Regions from separate parts of the Streptomyces sp. NPDC051907 genome, predicted to be linked through region 1. Evidence: riboswitches for the same ligand, from Rfam matches in the RefSeq annotation. Region 1 holds a riboswitch; the other holds the start of a gene.
The links. A riboswitch is a leader RNA that binds a small molecule or an ion and turns the genes downstream of it on or off. The one in region 1 is predicted to bind cobalamin.
Positions count from the first base shown of each region.

Region 1 (8,653 bases):
TGGGCGCGCGTCGTGCGCCTCTGCGGGCTCATGCGCGCTCTGTACCAGCAGGCCGGTCTATGGTCACGCCGGGCGGGCCCGCCATGGAGACGGGACGAACACAGCGCGGCTCTCGTCGTGCCCGGCGGGCGGCCGGACGGTCACCGTCGCGGCCGGAAGCGCCGCCGCCCCGCCGGCGCTCATCACGACGGCGGGGCGGCGGCGACGCGTCGGTCAGCGATGGGTGAACTTCGCGGACCGCTTCTCCGTGAACGCGGCCATGCCCTCCTTCTGGTCGGCCGTCGCGAACACGGCGTGGAACAGCCGGCGTTCGAAGCGCACGCCCTCGGTGAGGGTGGTCTCGAAGGAGCGGTTCACCGCCTCCTTCGCCATCATCGCGACCGGGGCGGACATGCCCGCCACGGTCTCGGCGACGGCGAGCGCCTCGCCGAGCAGGTCGGCGGCCGGCACGATCCGGGAGACGAGCCCGGCGCGTTCGGCCTCCTCGGCGTCCATGGTGCGGCCCGTCAGACACAGCTCCATGGCCTTGGCCTTGCCGACCGCGCGGGTCAGCCGCTGGGAGCCGCCGATGCCGGGGATGACGCCGAGTTTGATCTCCGGCTGGCCGAAGACCGCGGTGTCGGCGGCCAGCAGGATGTCGCACATCATGGCCAGTTCGCAGCCCCCGCCCAGCGCATAGCCCGAGACGGCCGCGACGGTGGGGGTGCGCAGCTGAGCGATCCGGTCCCAGGCGGTGAACCAGTCGCTCAGATACATGTCCATGTAGCCCTGCGGCTGCATCTCCTTGATGTCCGCCCCGGCGGCGAACGCCCTGTCCGAGCCGGTCAGGACGATGCAGCCGATCTCCGGGTCGCGGTCGAGTGCCTCGGTCGCGGCGACGACCTCGTTCATGACCTGGAGGTTGAGGGCGTTGAGCGCCTTCGGCCGGTTGAGGGTGATCAGCGCGGTGCGGCCCTTGCGGTCGACGAGGATCGTCTCGTACGGCTCGGTCGTCGGGTCGGTCATGCGGGTGTTCCTGTCTGGTCGGCGGGGCGGACGGACCGCTCTCTGATGGCCCGTACGATCCCGGAGAAGTCCTGCTCCGCTCCCGGCCCTTCGGCGAACGCCTCGTACAGGGCGGCGGCGCTCAGGCCGAGGGCGGCGTCCACGCCGCCCTCGCGGATCGCGTTCGCCGCGAGGCCGAGGTCCTTCGCCATCAGGGGCGCGGCGAATCCGGGCCGGTAGTCGCGGCCCGCGGGGCTGCCCGGAACCGGTCCGGGGACAGGGCAGTTGACGGTGAGCGCCCAGCACTGGCCGGAGGCGGTGGACGCCACGTCGAACAGCGCCTGATGGGAGAGGCCGAGGCTCTCCCCCAGGACGAACGCCTCGCTGACCGCGATCATGGAGATGCCGAGGATCATGTTGTTGCAGATCTTGGCCGCCTGGCCGGCGCCGGCGGACCCGCAGTGCACGGCCTTCTTGCCCATGGCCGAGAGCAACGGCTCCGCCTCGGCGAACTCGGCCTCGCCGCCTCCTGCCATGAAGGTGAGGGTGGCGGCCTCGGCGCCCATCACTCCCCCGGACACCGGTGCGTCGAGCGCCCGATGCCCGGCGGCGACGGCAGCCTCGTGAGCGGCCCGTGCGTCCGCGACGTCGATCGTGGAGCAGTCGACGAAGAGGGTTCCCGGCCGGGCGGCGGCCAGCAGCCCCTGGTCCTGGTAGAGAGCGAGGACATGGCGTCCGGCGGGCAGCATGGTGATCACCACGTCGGCGTCCTTCGCGGCGCCGGCGGCGGAGGCGGCCCGCTCCACCCCCGCGGCGGCCGCGGCCGCCAGCGAGTCGTCCACGAGGTCGTAGCCGATGACGCGGTGTCCGGCCTTGACGAGGTTGGCGGCCATCGGGCCGCCCATGTGGCCGAGGCCGACGAAGGCGATGACGCTGCTCACCAGGGCACCTCCTGGGGGGAGTCGGTGGCGGCGAGGCGGAGTTCGCGCTCGCCGAGGGATGCGAAGAAGCGGTCCACGTCGGCGTCCGTCACCTCGGCGAGGGCGGCGGGGCTCCAGCGCGGGTTCCGGTCCTTGTCGACGACCTGTGCGCGGATGCCCTCCACCAGGTCGGGGTGGGCCAGCGCGGCGCAGGACACGCGGTACTCCTGCTCCAGGACTCTCTCCAGCGGGCCGAGTCCACGGGCGCGGCGCAGGGAGGCCAGCGTCGTCTTGAGCGCGGTCGGGGACTTCGTCAGCAGCGTCTGCGCGGTCTCCTTCGCTGCCGCGTCGCCGTGCGAGGACAGTCGCTGGACGATCTCCTCGACGGTGTCCGCCGCGTAGCAGTGGTCGATCCACTCGCGTTGGGTCTCGAGCTCGCCGGGCGGGGCCTGCCCGACGTGGCGGGCGAGCACGTCGTGCACGGGGTGGTCGGCGAGGTCGGCGAGCAGGGCGGGCAGGGCGTCCGCGGGCACGCAGTGGTCGGCCAGGCCGCACAGCAGGGCGTCCGCCGCGCCGACGGGCGTGCCGGTGAGCGCCAGATGGGTACCCAGCTGTCCCGGGGCGAGCCCCAGCAGATAGGTGCCGCCGACGTCGGGGACGAACCCGATGCCGGTCTCGGGCATGGCGATCCGGGATCGCTCGGTCACGATCCGCACGGCGCCGTGGGCGGAGACCCCGACGCCGCCGCCCATGACGATGCCGTCCATGACGGCGACATAGGGCTTGCCGTAGCGGGCGATGCGGGCGTTGAGGCGGTACTCGTCGCGCCAGAAGTCGGCGGACGCCGTCGTGCCCGCTCGGGCGTCCGCGTGGATGGCCCGGATGTCGCCGCCGGCGCACAGTCCCCGCTCGCCGGCGCCGGCGAGCACCACCGTCTCGACCGCGGGGTCGCTCTCCCAGGCGTCGAGGGCGCGGGCGATCGTGCGCACCATGTCGTGGGTGAGGGCGTTGAGGGCCCCCGGCCGGTTGAGGGTGAGGTAGGCGGCGCGCCCCTCGGTGCGCAGCAGTACGGGGTCGTCGCCGGAGGCCGTCATCGGACGGCCTCCGTGAGTCCTCGGGCCACGATGACGCGCATGATCTCGTTGGTTCCTTCCAGGATCTGGTGGACCCGCAGGTCGCGGACGATCTTCTCGATGCCGTACTCGCTCAGATAGCCGTAGCCGCCGTGGAGTTGGAGGGCGCGGTCGGCGACGGAGTAGCCGGTGTCGGTGGCGAAGCGCTTGGCCATCGCGCACAGCTGGGGCGCGCCCGGGTCGCCTCGGTCCAGGGCCTCGGCGGCCTGGCGGACCAGCGCGCGGGCCGCGGCGAGCTCGGTCGCCATGTCGGCGAGCTGGAACTGGAGCGCCTGGGCGTCGAGGAGCCGGGCGCCGAACGCCTCGCGGTCCGCGAGGTAGGCGAGGCTGCGGTCCAGGGCGCTCTGGGCGCCGCCCAGGGAGCAGGCGGCGATGCCGAGCCGGCCGCCGTTGAGGCCGTTCATGGCGATGCGGAAGCCCTCGCCCTCGGCGCCGAGCCTGCGGTCGGCGGGGACTCGTACGCCGTCGAGGAGGACCTGGCGGGTGGGCTGGGCGTTCCAGCCCATCTTCTTCTCGTTCGGGCCGAAGGAGAGGCCGGGGTCGTCGCGTTCGACGACGAAGGCGGAGATGCCGCCGGGGCCGTCCTCGCCGGTGCGGGCCATCACGATGTAGACGTCGGAGGCGCCCGCGCCGGAGATGAACTGCTTCACGCCGGTGAGCACATAGGCGTCCCCGTCCCGTTCGGCGCGGGTCCGCAGTCCTGCGGCGTCCGAGCCTGCTCCGGGCTCGGTCAGGCAGTAGCTGCCCAGCGCCTCGGCGGTGCACAGGGCGGGCAGCCATCTGGCGCGCTGGGCGTCGTCGCCGTAGCGGTCGATCATCCAGGCGACCATGTTGTGGATGGACAGATAGCCTGCGATGGAGGGGCAGCCGCTGGCGAGGACCTCGAAGATCAGCACGCCGTCGGCGCGGGTGAGGCCGGAGCCGCCGTGCTCCTCGTGTACGTAGACGCCGCCGAGGCCGAAGTCCGCGGCGCGGCGCAGGACGTCGACGGGGAAGTGCTTGTCCTGGTCCCAGGACAGCGCGTTCGGGGCCAGGTGCTCCTCGGCGAAGTCGAGGGTGACCTCGGCGAGGGCGAGCTGGTCCTTGGTGAGGGTGGTCGTGGTCATCGCGCTCAGCCCATCGTCGGGATGGTGAAGCTCGCGCCTTCCTTGACCCCGGAGGGCCAGCGGGAGGTCACGGTCTTGGTGCGGGTGTAGAAGCGGATGGCGTCGGGGCCGTGCTGGTTGAGGTCGCCGAAGCCGGAGCGCTTCCAGCCGCCGAAGGTGTGGTAGGCGACGGGGACCGGGATGGGCACGTTGACGCCGACCATGCCGGTGTTCACCCGGCGGGTGAAGTCGCGGGCGGTGTCGCCGTCCCGGGTGAAGATCGCGACCCCGTTGCCGTACGGGTGCTCGCTCGGCAGGCGCAGGGCCTCCTCGTAGTCGGCGGCGCGGACGACCGAGAGCACGGGTCCGAAGATCTCCTCGCGGTAGATCCGCATGGCGGGCGACACCCGGTCGAAGAGCGAGGCGCCGGCGAAGAAGCCGTTCTCGTGGCCGGGGAGCGCGAAGCCGCGGCCGTCGACGACGAGTTCGGCGCCTTCGCCTACGCCGATGTCCACATAGCGGCGGACGCGGTCGAGGGCGTCACGGCTGACGAGCGGGCCGAAGTCCGCGTCCGGGTCGTCGGAGCGTCCGATACGGAGTGTGCCGACGCGTTCCTTGAGCTTGGCGACGAGCGCGTCGGCGGTCTCCTCTCCCACGGGCACGGCGACGGAGATCGCCATGCAGCGCTCGCCGGCCGAGCCGTACCCGGCGCCGACGAGCGCGTCCACGGCCTGGTCGAGGTCGGCGTCCGGCATGACGATCATGTGGTTCTTGGCGCCGCCGAAGCACTGCGCGCGCTTGCCGTGCGCGGCGGCGGTGGCGTAGATGTGCGCCGCGATCGGGGTGGATCCCACGAATCCGACGGCTTGGATCCGGGGGTCCTCCAGCAGGACGTCGACGGACTCCTTGGCGCCGTTGACGACGTTCAGCACGCCGGGGGGCAGCCCGGCCTCCAGGAACAGCTCGGCGAGCCGCAGCGGCACCGAGGGGGCGCGCTCGGACGGCTTGAGGACGAAGGCGTTCCCGCAGGCCAGCGCGGGCGCCATCTTCCACAGCGGGATCATCGCCGGGAAGTTGAACGGGGTGATCCCCGCGACCACGCCGAGCGGGCCGCGCAGCGAGTGCACATCGATGCCGGTGCCGGCGTTGTCGGTGAACTCCCCCTTGAGCAGGTGCGGAATGCCGGCGGCGAACTCGACGACCTCCAGCCCGCGTTGGAGGTCGCCGTGCGCGTCGGCGACCGTCTTGCCGTGCTCGGCGGAGAGCATTCGCGCCAGCTCGTCGCGCTCGCCCTCGACGAGCTGGAGGAACCGGAGCAGGACGCGGGCGCGGCGCTGCGGGTTCCACCCGGCCCACTCCGGCTGGGCGCCGGCGGCGTCGGCGATCGCGGCGCGGGTCTCGTCCCGGCCGGCCAGCGGCACGTGGGCCTGGACCGAGCCGGTGTTGGGGTCGTACACGTCGGAGAAGAGCCCCGAGGCGCCGGCGGTGTGCTTGCCGCCGATGAAATGTGTCAGTTCGCGGACCATGGAAGCCTGCTCTCGTCAGGGGAGATCCGGGGATGGCACGGCGGGCCGCACGACGGCACCGGTCGGGTGCGCCGTGGAGGGCGAGCCGTGGGACGCGAAGGCGGGAAGCCGTCGAAGAGCTACAGCCGGGACATGACGTGCGCGACGTTCATGACGTGGGCGTGCTTCGCCGGATCACCAGGGCCATGGGTACGGACCGGTGCCATGCGTGTCTGCTCCATCCTCGTGGACAACACGGAACACCCCACGGCCGGTATCCTGACTCCCGGATCAGCGCATGCTCTCCGGCCTTCCCGACAGAGGTGCTCTGTCAGTGGCCTTGTCTGGCGGAGAACGCACTCCCCGGTCACAGTGGCGGGACCGCGCCGGATTCACACCGGCTTCCCTGCACCGCGGGCTTGGTTCACGACGATATAGTTGGACGTCCTAGTAAGTCCACCCCCGCCACTCGACCGGGACGGGCATAGGGTCGGTGCATGCGCATCGTCTCGCTGCTCCCGGCCGCCACGGACATCGTCGCCGAGCTCGGGCTGGCGGGGCAGCTCGTGGGCCGGACCCACGAGTGCGACTGGCCGCCACAAGCCGTCGCGGGCGTGCCGGTCGTCACCTCCGCGGAGTTCTCGTCGGACACGCTGAGCAGCCGTGAGATCTCCGACGCGGTGGGCGGCGCCAGGCACTCGGGCTCGTCGCTCTACGCGCTCGACACCGAGGCGCTGGCCTCCCTCGCGCCCGACGTGGTCCTCACCCAGGACCTGTGCGATGTGTGCGCCGTGTCGTACGCGGGGGTCTCCCAGGCCGTACGCGTCCTTCATGGGCGGACACGGGTGCTCAGCCTGGAGCCGAGGACCCTGGACGACGTGCTCGACTGCCTGACGCGCGTGGGGCGGCTGCTGGACGTGGAGCGCGTCGCCCTGCGGCGCCGCGCGGAGCTGACGGCCCGGCTGGCTGCGGTTCGCGACCGCACGGCGGGACTCGCGCAGCCCCGGGTGGCGGCCATCGAGTGGCTGGATCCGCTCTGGCCCGCCGGCCACTGGGTCCCCGAGCAGATCTCCTGCGCCGGCGGACAGCCGCTGCTGGCCGCGCCGGGCGAGCACACCAAGCCGATGAAGTGGGAGGACGTCGTCGCGGCCCGGCCCGACGTCCTGCTCGTCCTGCCGTGCGGCTTCAGTCCGGAGCGGACGCTCCAGGAGCGGGAGCTGCTGACCCGTCTGCCGGGCTGGGAGGAGCTTCCGGCCGTACGAAGCGGAGAGGTCTGGGTGCTCGACGGGCCGGCCTACTTCAACCGTCCGGGGCCGCGCGTGGTCCGAGGCGTGGAGGTGCTGGCCCACGTCCTGCACTCCGAGCAACTGGGCACCGCGGTCGCACCCGGCGAGGCCCGGAGACTGGCCGACGCCTGACCGCGCTCGACATGCCTGTTGCGGTCCGCTCACGGCCGGCTGTGAAGGAATTCGTCAGGACCTCGGGGGAATCTGTGGCCAGGCGCCGCTGCCGCACCCTACGATGCCTCTGCTTCGGCCAAGTACCCGAGCACACAACCGAATTGCATGCACAGCTGGGGGAAGCCGGTGGGAATCCGGCGCTGACCTGCAACCGTGTGCGGCGCCGCGAAGCGCCGCGAGTCGGAGCACCCGGTGTGCGCGCGGCATCGCTTCCCACTGTCATGGTCCGCAGCGCGAAGCCCGGAGTCCCGGTGCGCCGGCCCCTGCCCGCCTCCCTCCCCGGGGAGCCGGCCGGAGCACGGCGCAGACGGGAGGGAGGGAGTCGTCGGCGGGACCTCTCCAGGAAGGCACTCATGCGCCAGCTCCTCGTTCGCTCCGTCGTCGCCACCGCGGCGGCCGGCCTCCTGTCCACCACCGCACCGGCGGTCGCCCACGCGAAGACCGCGCCCCGCTCCAACGCGCCGATCAAGGTGACCCTCAGCGTCCAAGGGCCCGACGGTCTGCTGTTCAAGGGCAGGATCAAGACGAAGGGCCACGACGTCACCACGGCCGCCGGCGGCACGCACAAGTGCGACGGCACGAACGGCGGGGCCAACCCCTCGAAGGCGCCGACGCCGACCGCGGCCCTCGACGACGCGGCCCGCAAGAGACACTTCACCTGGGACGGCGCCTGGTACGCCTCGTTCGACGACTTCTCGGTCGACACCATCAAGGACGTCAGCGGCGGCGGCGTCGCCTACTGGAACATATCCGTCAACGGCACTCCGACGCCCGTCGGCGGCTGCCAGTTCAAGCTGAAGGCCGGCGACCAGGTGGCGTTCACCTGGACGACGTTCTGACCCGTCGGGCCACGCGCACGGCCGTGGGTCCGCGAAGGAGCGCCTCCGCGGACCCACGGCCGCCGGCCGGTCAGCTGCCGTACGTCAGGGCGATCGTGTCGCCCACGTTGATCACCCTGGCGCGGTCGGCCGCGGTGGGAACGGAGCCGTCGACGCTGGCCTTCCACGTCGAACCGCCGCTGTTCGCCGTGCCGTTGACGGCCGTGACGACGCCCGTGCCGGAGGACGGAGTCACGCTCGTGACGCACCCGGACGGGGTCGCGGCGCCGGTCGCCGCCGTCAGGACGTCGCCCAGGGTGGTCGTGGCGCCCGTCGGCGTGAAGGACACCGAGCAGACCTTGAGGGCACCGGATCCGTCGTCGACGGTCAGCGCCAGCTTGGCGGCGGTCCCCGCGGTGAAGCCGCTCTGGGCGACCCACTTCGTCTCGCCCGCGGCGAGAGGAGTCGGCGGGGCGGCGGTGAAGCCGCCGCCCGCCACCGCGCGCAGGCCGTCGATGGACGCGTAGGCGTTGGGCACGGTGTCGCTCGGCAGGTACTTGAACCCGCCGCCCGGCTTGAACTGCTGGGCGATGAGGAAGTCGAGCGGCGTCTTGCCGGCGGCGGTGAGGAAGTCGCCCGTCTGGGGGTTGATCCCACACGCGTTCAGCCCGGAGACAGCCCATCCGTTGGAGTTGGTGTTCGGCCCGAACATGGCGTTGAAGGCGCCCGACCCGACGACCAGCTTGCT
Region 1 covers NZ_JBFAYB010000007.1:137,732-146,384, reverse strand. The annotation lists gene AB0M39_RS07325 (enoyl-CoA hydratase) at 214-1,005, opposite strand; gene mmsB (3-hydroxyisobutyrate dehydrogenase) at 1,002-1,925, opposite strand; gene AB0M39_RS07315 (enoyl-CoA hydratase/isomerase family protein) at 1,922-2,998, opposite strand; gene AB0M39_RS07310 (acyl-CoA dehydrogenase family protein) at 2,995-4,143, opposite strand; gene AB0M39_RS07305 (CoA-acylating methylmalonate-semialdehyde dehydrogenase) at 4,149-5,648, opposite strand; cobalamin riboswitch at 5,879-6,058, opposite strand; gene AB0M39_RS07300 (cobalamin-binding protein) at 6,125-7,045, shown strand; cobalamin riboswitch at 7,162-7,299, shown strand; gene AB0M39_RS07295 (DUF4430 domain-containing protein) at 7,441-7,926, shown strand; partial or broken gene AB0M39_RS07290 (hypothetical protein) at 7,997-8,653, opposite strand, start outside.

Region 2 (9,809 bases), on a different contig from region 1:
GCGCGCCGTTGCTCACACCGGGCGCGACGATCACGTTGTCCGGGTTGAACTTGCCGTTCTCGTTCACACCGCAGTCGGTGGAGAAGACGCCTCGGGAGGCCTCGGCGAGCTGCTGGGGGTTGGCGACGTTGGGCTGGACGGACTGGATGTCGACGAAGTCGGACGCCTCGGGGCCGTTCTGCGCCTGGCCTCCGCTGCCGTTGCCCTGGCCGTCGCCCTGACCCTGCTCCTGGCCCTGCTGCCCCTGGCCCTGCTGCCCCTGGCCCTGCTCCTGGTCCTTGCCGTCACCGGCGCCGTTCGCGTCCGCGTCGTCCGCCTGCAGAATGCACGCCGCCATCGACTCCACGCCCTTGGGGCGCTCGCCGGCCACCTTGCCGATGGCTACGGCGATACGGTCGAGGCTCGCCGCGCGCTTGTCCTTCAGCGGATCGAGGACGGCGTTCTGGGCGAGCTGAGCGTCCCGCTCCATCCGCTCCTTGTCGTCGACGAACTGCTGGTACGCCTCGGTGATCTGGGTGTCCAGCGTGGCGAGTTCGCGGTCGACCTCGACCCTGGCCGCTTCGGGCACTTCGGGCAGCCCGTTCGCGACCTCGGGGCACTTGATCGTGGACGCGGCGGGGCCGGTGCTCCGCGTCTGGTTCTGCTCGCCGCCCCACCCTTCGCCGGCGGTGGCGGTGGTGTTGACCGCGATGAGGCCACCCCCGCCAAGGATCAACGCGATCGAGGCGACGACAACTCTTCTGCCGCTCTTGGGTCGTCTACGTGCTGTATGTCTCAACGGAGCTCCTATGCTTCGTTGCCGGTCGGCCGTGAGCGTGCGCCGGCTGAGAGGGGGCGGCAGCGCTGCGGAGCTACATACGGAGGAGGCGGGCGGAGCGTTCAAAGCGATCTGGAATTCGTAGAAACCTCCAGTCGCCGGGGGCGCCTGACGCTGTGTCGAGCCACAGCCCGCAGCGGCGGCGGGGCGTTCCCAGGGCGTACGGCCGCCAGCTCCGGCGGTCAGTTCCCGCAGGTCACGCCAGGAGACCTCCCCTCGGCCGCTCCTCGCGCACCCGGTCGAGGCCGGGCAGCACGGTGACATGCGGGAGCCCGGTGACCGGGTGCTCGCTCACGTCCGCCTCGACGCGGTAGACCTCGGCGAGGAGCGTGGCGGTGAGGACCTCCGCGGGCGTTCCGACGGCGACCACGCGGCCGGCCTCCATCACGCAGATCCGGTCGCAGAAGGACGCGGCGAGGTTGAGGTCGTGCAGCGCGATGACGGCGGTGACGCCGAGCCCGCGCACCAGCCGGAGGGCGTCGAGCTGATGGCGCAGGTCCAGGTGGTTGGTCGGCTCGTCCAGCACCATCGTCCCGGTGCGCTGCGCGAGGGCGCGGGCGATGAGAACCCGCTGCTTCTCCCCGCCGGAGAGGCGGTCGAAGGGCGCGTCCGCCAGCGCGGCGACGTCGAGCTCCTCGAGCGCGCCCACGATGATGCCGCGGTCCTCGGCGTCGTCGCCCGCGAAGGCGCGCTTGTGCGGGGTGCGGCCCATGGCCACCACGTCGTACACGGTGAGCTCGAAGTCCCCGGCCGTCTCCTGCAGTACGGCGGCGAGCCGCTGCGCGAGGCGCTTGCCGGGCATCCGCCAGACGTCCTCGCCGTCCAGCGCCACCCTGCCGGAGGTGGGGCGCAGCGCCCGGTAGAAGGTACGCAACAGGGTGGACTTGCCCGCGCCGTTGGGGCCGGCGAGTCCCACCACCTCGCCGGGCGCCACGTGCAGGGAGACCTGGTCCACCAGGGTCCGGCCGTTCACGACGACGGACACGTCCTCGACGTCGAGCGCGCCGGGCTTGGCTATCGGGGTGTCCGTCATCGGGCCGCCTTCCGTCGCATCAGCCAGAGGAAGAACGGGCCGCCGACCAGGGCGGTGAGGATGCCGACGGGTATCTCCTCCGGGCTGATGAGGGTGCGGGCCGCCAGGTCGGCGGCGATCAGGAACGCCGCGCCGAGCAGCGCGGCGGCGGGCAGGGCGCGGCGGTGGTCGGCGCCCACGAGCAGCCGCACCACGTGCGGCATGATCAGGCCGACGAACCCGATCTGGCCGCTGACCGCGACGATCGTGCCGATCATCAGGGCGACGAGCGTGAACAGCGCGGCGCGGAAGCGGTGGACGTCCAGGCCGAGGGCCGCGGCGGCCTCCTCCCCCGCCAGCAGCAGGTTGAGCGAGCGGCAGACGCCGAGCAGGACCGCCGTGCCGAGCAGGACCGCGCCCACGGGGATCCACACCAGCGTCCAGGTGGTGCCGGCCAGTCCGCCGAGCATCCAGCGCAGCGCCGACTGGGTCTTGTGCGGGTCGTTGGAGGTGACGACCAGCAGGCTGGCGACCGCCGAGAGGACCTCGGCCATGGCCACGCCCGCGAGGACGAGCCGCACGGTGGTCATCCTGCCGCCGGAGCGGGCCAGGAAGTAGACGGCGATCAGCGCGGTCAGCGCGCCGAGGAACGCGGCCACGGGCAGGGAGAAGATCCCGAACAGGGTCACATGGAAGACGAGGACCAGCACCGCGCCCACCGACGCGCCGGACGACACCCCGAGCAGCATGGGGTCGGCCAGCGGGTTGCGGACGAGAGCCTGGAGCGCCATCCCGGACACCGACAGGCCCGCGCCGACCACGCCGGCCAGCAGGACCCGGGGCAGCCGGACGTCGAGGACGATCGTCTCGCGGACCGGCGTCCAGGTCGGCTCGGCCAGCGACGGATGCACCTGGTGCAGCAGGATGCTCCAGACCTGGCCGGCCGGCACGTTGATCGAGCCGATCGCGATGCCCGCGGTCGCCGCCGCCGCTACCAGGGCCCCGAGCAGCGCCAGGACCAGAGGATAGGGAACGGCGGTGCGCCGGACCGCGACCGCCCCGGCTCCGGCCGGGCCGCCCGCCGCCTTGGCGGGCCCGGCCGCCTCCGTCGCATCGGCCGGGCCGGCCGCCTCGGTCGTCTCGGTCGCCTCCGTCACTGGAAGCGGTCCGGGTGGATCTGGCGGGCCAGCGACTCCACGGCGGCCGGCACCCGGACGCCGAGCACGGTGGAGGAGAGCGGCAGCACGGCGAACCGCTTGTTCTTGATCGCGGGCACGTCCTTCAGCGCCGGGTTGGCGAGCAGGAACTTCTTCTTGTCCTCGACGGGCTGGTCGCCGTAGTCGTAGATGACGATGACTTCGGGAGCCCGCTCGGCCACCTGCTCGAACGACACGTCGCCGAACGTCTTGTCCACGTCCGCGAACAGGTTCACACCGCCCGCTCGCTTGATCATCTCGTTGCCGATGCCCGCGCCGCCCGCGGTGAACGCGGTCTTGTCGCCGCTGTCGTAGACGAAGAGCTTGGTCGGAGCGACGCCGGCGAGCTTGCCGTCGACCCCCTTGAGGACGGTGTTGAGCTTCTTCACCTGCTGCTCGGCCCGCTCCGGCACGCCGAAGATCTTGGCGACGGTGCGGATCTCCTCGTCCATCTTGGCCATCGTCACGGGCTTGGAGCACTCCTCGATATTGAGGTGGGTGTCGACCCCGGCGTCGGTGAACGCCTTGCGGCCGCGTCCCTCCTTCTCGTCGAAGGTGCTGGAGAACCCGCCGTAGACGAAGTCCGGCTCGGCGGCCAGCAGCGTCTCGAAGGAGGGGTACTCCTTCGCGAGCACCTTGATCCCGCCGTAGGCTGCCTGGTACTCCGGCAGGATCTTGTCGTCGAGATAGCCCGTGCCCACCATCGACTTCTCCAGCCCGAGCGCCAGCATGATCTCGGTCGCGTGCTGGTTCAGCGACACCGCCCGCTGCGGAGGACGCTTATAGGTGGTCTTCACATCGCAGTTGGTCACCGTGAGCGGAAAGCCCTTGGCGGCGGAGCCCGCCGACCCGGTGTCCTTCCGGGCGCCGCCGTCGCCTCCGCAGCCGACGGTCAGCAGAGCCGCGGCTATCGCCGACAGCACGAACTTGGGGTACTTGCCCGTCATGTGATGGGTCCTCTCACCGGAGTCGTCGCAGGGTGGATCGGTGGGTCATCGCGTGTCGTCGGGGGAGGGCACGGACCGTGCGCGGCCCGGCGGGGTGAAGACGTACAGGTCGAGCACGTCCGGCAGCGGGGCGACGCCGGGGCCGCCCGCTCTCACCCAGTCGACGACGTCCTCGGTCGCGGCGGGGTCGTTGACCAGGCCGAGCCAGACCGGCCGGGCGCCGGCGGCACGTCCCGCGGCGGAGGGCTGTACGACGATCACGTTCGCCTGGTCGCACACGTCGAGGCACTCGCAGACGCGGACGGGCGCTTGAGTGCGCAGACGGGCGGTCTGCTCCGCGTGATCGACGCCGGTCACCTTGGAACTGCCGCAGCAGCAGTCCCGGCATACGACGACCCGGCACGGCGCCGGCTCGCCTGACAGTCCCCCGATGGGCATGCCGACAAGTCCTCCCCTCTGGGGAAATCCGCCCCAGACACTTCGAGGAGGCGACCGCGTGAGTTTCCTGGCTCTCGGGTCGAAGCTCGTCCCGACCTTCCCACCCGTACCCGGGCAGTGGTCTGTTCGGGATCCGCTCGCCGATCACAGTGGCGGGACCGCGCCGGATTCACACCGGCTTCCTCGATCCGCCGTCGCCTTTTCGCGGGACATCATCGCAGACGGGAACGGCATGTCGTACCGCGCGTTCGGACGTACGAGGGGCGGGCGCGAGCGGCGCGCGCCTCCCCGGGGCCGACGCCGAGCAAGGCGGCCCGCTCCGACGCGGTCGCTCGGACACGGCCGCTCGGAAATCCGCTTGACCGCCCTTCTATGGTTCCCGCATGACGACCACGCTCCGCCTGGAGAAGATCACCCCGAAGAACTTCGACGCCGCGATCGGCATACGAGTCCGGCCGGACCAGGAGCACTTGGTCGCGCCGGTCGTGAAGTCCCTCGCCGAGGCGTACGTACACCCGGAGGCAGCCTGGCCCCGTCTGATCCTCGACGGCGACCGGCCCGTCGGCTTCCTCATGGCCTTCCTCGACATCGACTTCGCCGACGACGGCACGGGCGCCGACATCCGCTCGGGCCTGTGGCGCCTCAACATCGCGGCCGGCGAGCAGGGCAAGGGGTACGGCCGCTTCGCGGTCGAGTCCGTGGCCGCCGAGATCCGCCGCCGCGGCGGCGACCGCCTGACGGCCACCTGGGAGCCGGGCGAGAGCGGCCCCGAGCGCTTCTATCTCGGGCTGGGGTTCCGGCTGACGGGCGAGAAGAGCGGGGGCGAGACGGTGGGCGAGCTGGAGTTGGGCTAGGCCCCCGGCCTAGTGAGCCGATGCCCTGCTCCTCGCCGAGATCGCACGCGGCACGACGGCGGGGCGGCTGGACGGCACGACGGCTGGCGGGCTGGAGGGCGGGAGGGCGGGCACCGCCGAAGGGCCCGCTGCCGGATGTGTCGCCTGGTACGGGCCGACGCTCACCGCCCGCGTTCAGTACCGCTGAGCCTTGGCGATCTTCGCCGTAAGCGCCAGGTCGGCGGGCTTCCGGCTGATGGCGAGGGGCCGAGCCCGCTCGCCCGGCTCGAGGTCCTCCGCGCCGACGATCCTCGTCTCCACCGCCTTGCCGTCGGCGTCGACGAAGTCCACCTGCACGGCGTACGACGCCTGCTCGTCGGTGCTGTTGGCGATGTTGACGACGACCGCCTGCAGACCGCCGGTCTCGGCTCTGGGCCTCCCCGTCAGCGAGACGTCGGAGGTCGCGTTGCCCTTTCCCTCCACGTTCTTCAGCTGGGCGGCGGCCGCCTCGTTCGCACGGGTCAGCTCAGCCGAGACCGACGCCTCGAAGGAGGAGGCGGCAGCGGAGGCGGACGAGGCCGCGGCGCGGGCCGACTCGAGGGCGGACTCGGCGGCGGAGGCCATGGCCGAGGGCGGCGTGCCCGAGAACGCGGACGTGTCGGGGGGCGTCGGGCGGGGGCTGAACGTCGTCGCGCCCTCCGTGTCGCCGCTGTCGGTGCTGCACGACGACAGCGCGGCCACGCTCGACGCGACGACGACGCACGTCAGGGCGACCGTCGCCAGCCGTCGCCTGCCGGGCCGGCCCTTCGCGCATGCGGTCATCTGGACTGTCCTCTCCCAGCTGGCGACCGAGGGACGCTCCCTCCGGTGGCGCCCATGACGAACGGCCGTGCCCCGTGCACCCTGCGCAGGGCGGGGTCGGCCCCGGGCTCTACTGGTCGCCGGCGAGCTGCTCGGCGAGTTCCTTCTCGTCCTCGTCCGCCATAGACGTCTTGAGGACGGTTCCGCCATAGGGCTGCATCGCCGCGGCGAACTTCTCGTCGACGATGTCCGTAGCCATGATCACGACGGCGGCCGAGCCGGGCTTGAGAAGGGACTGGACCTTCTCCCGGAACGACTTGTCGACGCCCATCTGGCTCACCTTGCCGATGATCCCGCCGACCGCGGCGCCCACCACGCCGATCCCGGGCATCAGGATGAGCATGCCGAAGACCATGCCCCACAGGGCGCCCGCCGTGGCCGACACGGCCACCTTCTCGCTCTTGCGGGGTGTGTCGACGTGCGTCTCGCCCTCCTGGTCCACCGAGACCAAGGCGAGCCCGGTGAGCTTGAGCACGGAGTCCTTCTCCAGCTGCTGGACCGTCTTGAAGGCCTTGTTCGCGGTTGGAGGCTCGTCGTAGCCGATGACGATGAGTTCGGACATCCTGATCTCCTTGGTCACCAGATTGGCAATACGAACCTTATGTCCAATTCGGCGATCAGGCAGAAGATGCGCGGGCGCGCCGCGACCCCGCGGCGCGCACACCGACGAGGCCGGGCCCGTGCGGGCCCGGCCTCTCAGAAGCAGGCGGATCAGTGGTTGGTGCCCGACGCCCAGACCGCGCGGCTGCCGTCGTAGATCACCACGTTGCCGTCGTCCTGGATGGCCAGGCGCGAACCGGGGCGACCTGCGGTGTTCGAAGCCCACACCGCGCGGTTGGAGCGGGTGTAGACGACGAAGTTGCCGTCCGTCTGGAAGCGGGCCGTCCAGCCCTGGCCGACGGTGTTGGAGGCCCAGCGGGCCCGGTTGAACTCGTCGTAGATGACGAGGTTGCCGTCGGACTGCATGACGAGCCGGGCCGTGTCGGAGCTGACCGACTGGTTGTGGCTCAGGGTGAACGGCGCATAGCGCACCTGGGTCGCCTGCTCCCCAGGTATGGCCGTCTTCCCCGAGGCGGCCGGACGTGCATGGTCTGAGGGTGCCGCGTGCGCCTGGCCGACGAGCATCAGGCTGGCGAGCACGGCGGTTGCGAGAAGCGCGGTAGCTCTCTTCCCCACGAGCGAACTCCTTGAGTCAGGTAGTTCAACCATCGGCGCCCCGATCGGGATGCCGTCCCCGGACTCTGGCGCCCGGGCGGCGCCGGAAGCGTCCGCTCCGGCCCGCCATGACGTGTTCGTGTCACTCTTTGACCTGAAATTGTAGGCACCAACTATTTAGGGCCAATTGCGCGCGCCGAAGCTGGCCGACTTCCTCCCCGAGCGGGCGTCACGCCTGCTCGGGGACGCTCGGGGGAAGGGAGTCACGCCTGCTCGGGGAGGGGTTATGCCTGCTCGGACGGCTGGTCGAGGCGGTCGAGGCGGTCGCGCTGGGCCGGCGTCAGGCGCAGGTCCGCCGCGGCGACGTTCTCCTCGAGGTGGGCGATCCGGGCGGTGCCCGGGATCGGGAGGACGACCGGCGAGCGGCCGAGCAGCCAGGCGAGCGAGACCTGCGTGGGCGTCGCGCCGGTCTCGGCCGCGACGGCGGCGACCTCGGCCTGCGCGCCCGACTCCCCCGCCACGATCGGCCGCCACGGCAGGAACGCGATGCCCGCCTCCTCGCAGGCCTCGAGCACGGGCTCGTACGCGCGGTCGAGCAGGCTGTAGCGGTTCTGCACGCTCACGACGTCGACGATCCTCCGCGCCTGCTCCAGTTCGGTCACGGTGACCTCGGAGAGCCCGACCCGGCCGACCTTTCCCTCGGTCTGCAGCTCCCGCAGCGTGCCGAGCTGGTCGGCGAGGGGCGTCTCGGGATCGATCCGGTGCAGCTGGAGCAGCTCGATCCGCTCGACGCGCAGACGACGGAGAGCGTGCTCGACCTGGTCGCGCAGCACGGCGGGCCGGCCGTCCAGTCCCCACTCGCCGGTGGAGGCCGAGCGGGCGACGCCGATCTTCGTGGTGATGAGCAGGTCGTCCGGGTAGGGGTGGAGCGCCTCGGCGAGAAGCTCTTCGTTGGCGCCCCCGCCGTACAGGTGGGCGGTGTCGATGAGCGTGACGCCCAGCTCGACGGCCCGCCGGGCGACCGCGAGGGAGGCCTCGCGCTCGGGGCCGGGCTCGGTGGGCAGTCGCATGGCTCCGAACCCGAGCCGCCGTACGCGCAGATCCCCGCCTATGAGAAAGGTGGTCGCTGTCATCGGTGTGTCCGCATCCCCTCAGTCAAGAGGCAACGCTAACAGCGCGGTCGGCCCCTTCTCAGCGGCCCAACGACTTCTTCAGCTCGGCCTTGTTCATCGACGAGCGGCCGTGGATGTCGCGACGCTGCGCCTCCGCGTACAGCTGGTCGTACGTCGGCCCCTGAGCACCGCTGTGCGAACGCCGGCCGCCGCGCTTCGACGACGACATCTCCTGGGTCGAGGACTTGCCGGCGGTGCGCGACTCGCCGGAGCGTGCGCGCTCCTTGTTCACGGTGCGGGCGGCGATCTCCTTCGCGCGCTTCGTGCTCTCTCCACGCTCTTCGGCGCTCTCCTTGATGTGCTCGTACTGACGCTCCCGCTTCGGACTCGAACCGCGAGGCATGACGACTCCTTTCCGTACGTCTGGTTCTCACCCTGTGCCGTGCGTCGCGGCGCCGCAATCGCAGGCTGAGGCTCTCCTCGGCCTGCGGGTGCCCGGGAGGCGGGGACTCACTCGTCGCGGACCTCGCTCCCGCGTGGTCTGCTGGAACGGCAGCCGGTCCGGCAGAAAGGCGGAGGTCGTGCGCAGCGTGGGCGTGGAGGAGGAGTTGCTCCTGGTGGACGCGGAGACCGGCGAGCCCGAGGCGGTGTCGGCGGCGGTGCTGGCCGTGGCGTCCCGGGAGGCCGACGGGGAGGACGAGGTCTTCGAGGCGGAGCTGCACCGCGAGCAGTTGGAGTTCGCCACCCGGCCGCAGGTCGCGATGGGTGACCTCGGCGACGAGATCCGGCGGTGCCGGGCGGAGGCGACGAGGCACGCCGGCGAGATGGAGGTGGCGGTCGCGGCCCTCGCCACGTCGCCGCTGCCGGTCAGCCCCTCGGTGGGGTCCGGGGAGCGCTACCAGTGGATCGACGAGCAGTACGGGCTGACCGCGCAGGAGCAGCTCACCTGCGGCTGCCACGTCCATGTCTCGGTGGACTCCGACGAGGAGGGCGTCGCGGTCCTGGACCGGATCCGGCCCTGGCTGGCCGTGCTGCTGGCCATGAGCGCGAACTCGCCGTTCTGGCAGGGGCAGGACAGCCGCTACCGCAGCTACCGCGGCCAGGTCTGGGGCCGCTGGCCCTCGGCCGGCCCGGTGGAGGTCTTCGGCTCCGCCGACCGGTATCACGAGCAGGTGCGGGACATGATCGGCACCGGTGTGCTGCGCGACAAGGGAATGGTCTACTTCGACGCCCGGCTGTCGCACCGCTATCCCACCGTCGAGATCAGAGTCGCGGACGTGTGTCTGGACCCCGATGCGACGGTGCTGCTGGCCACCCTGGCGCGCGGCCTGGTCGACACGGCCTCCCGCGCATGGCAGGCGGGCGAGCCGCCCCCACGGCACGGGGTGGGCCTGCTGCGGCTCGCCGCGTGGCGGGCCAGCCGGTACGGCCTGGACGA
Region 2 covers NZ_JBFAYB010000108.1:15,987-25,795, reverse strand. The annotation lists gene AB0M39_RS35480 (DUF1996 domain-containing protein) at 1-778, opposite strand, end outside; gene AB0M39_RS35475 (ABC transporter ATP-binding protein) at 1,014-1,850, opposite strand; gene AB0M39_RS35470 (iron ABC transporter permease) at 1,847-2,851, opposite strand; gene AB0M39_RS35465 (ABC transporter substrate-binding protein) at 2,983-3,972, opposite strand; gene AB0M39_RS35460 ((2Fe-2S) ferredoxin domain-containing protein) at 4,018-4,410, opposite strand; cobalamin riboswitch at 4,450-4,640, opposite strand; gene AB0M39_RS35455 (GNAT family N-acetyltransferase) at 4,794-5,264, shown strand; gene AB0M39_RS35450 (FxLYD domain-containing protein) at 5,439-6,065, opposite strand; gene AB0M39_RS35445 (DUF1269 domain-containing protein) at 6,175-6,666, opposite strand; gene AB0M39_RS35440 (hypothetical protein) at 6,816-7,280, opposite strand; gene AB0M39_RS35435 (aldo/keto reductase) at 7,544-8,392, opposite strand; gene AB0M39_RS35430 (plasmid stabilization protein) at 8,451-8,774, opposite strand; gene AB0M39_RS35425 (glutamate--cysteine ligase) at 8,953-9,809, shown strand, end outside.
Region 2: it holds a riboswitch for cobalamin, as region 1 does, so the genes downstream of both, AB0M39_RS35460 ((2Fe-2S) ferredoxin domain-containing protein) here and AB0M39_RS07305 (CoA-acylating methylmalonate-semialdehyde dehydrogenase) in region 1, are expected to answer to the same signal.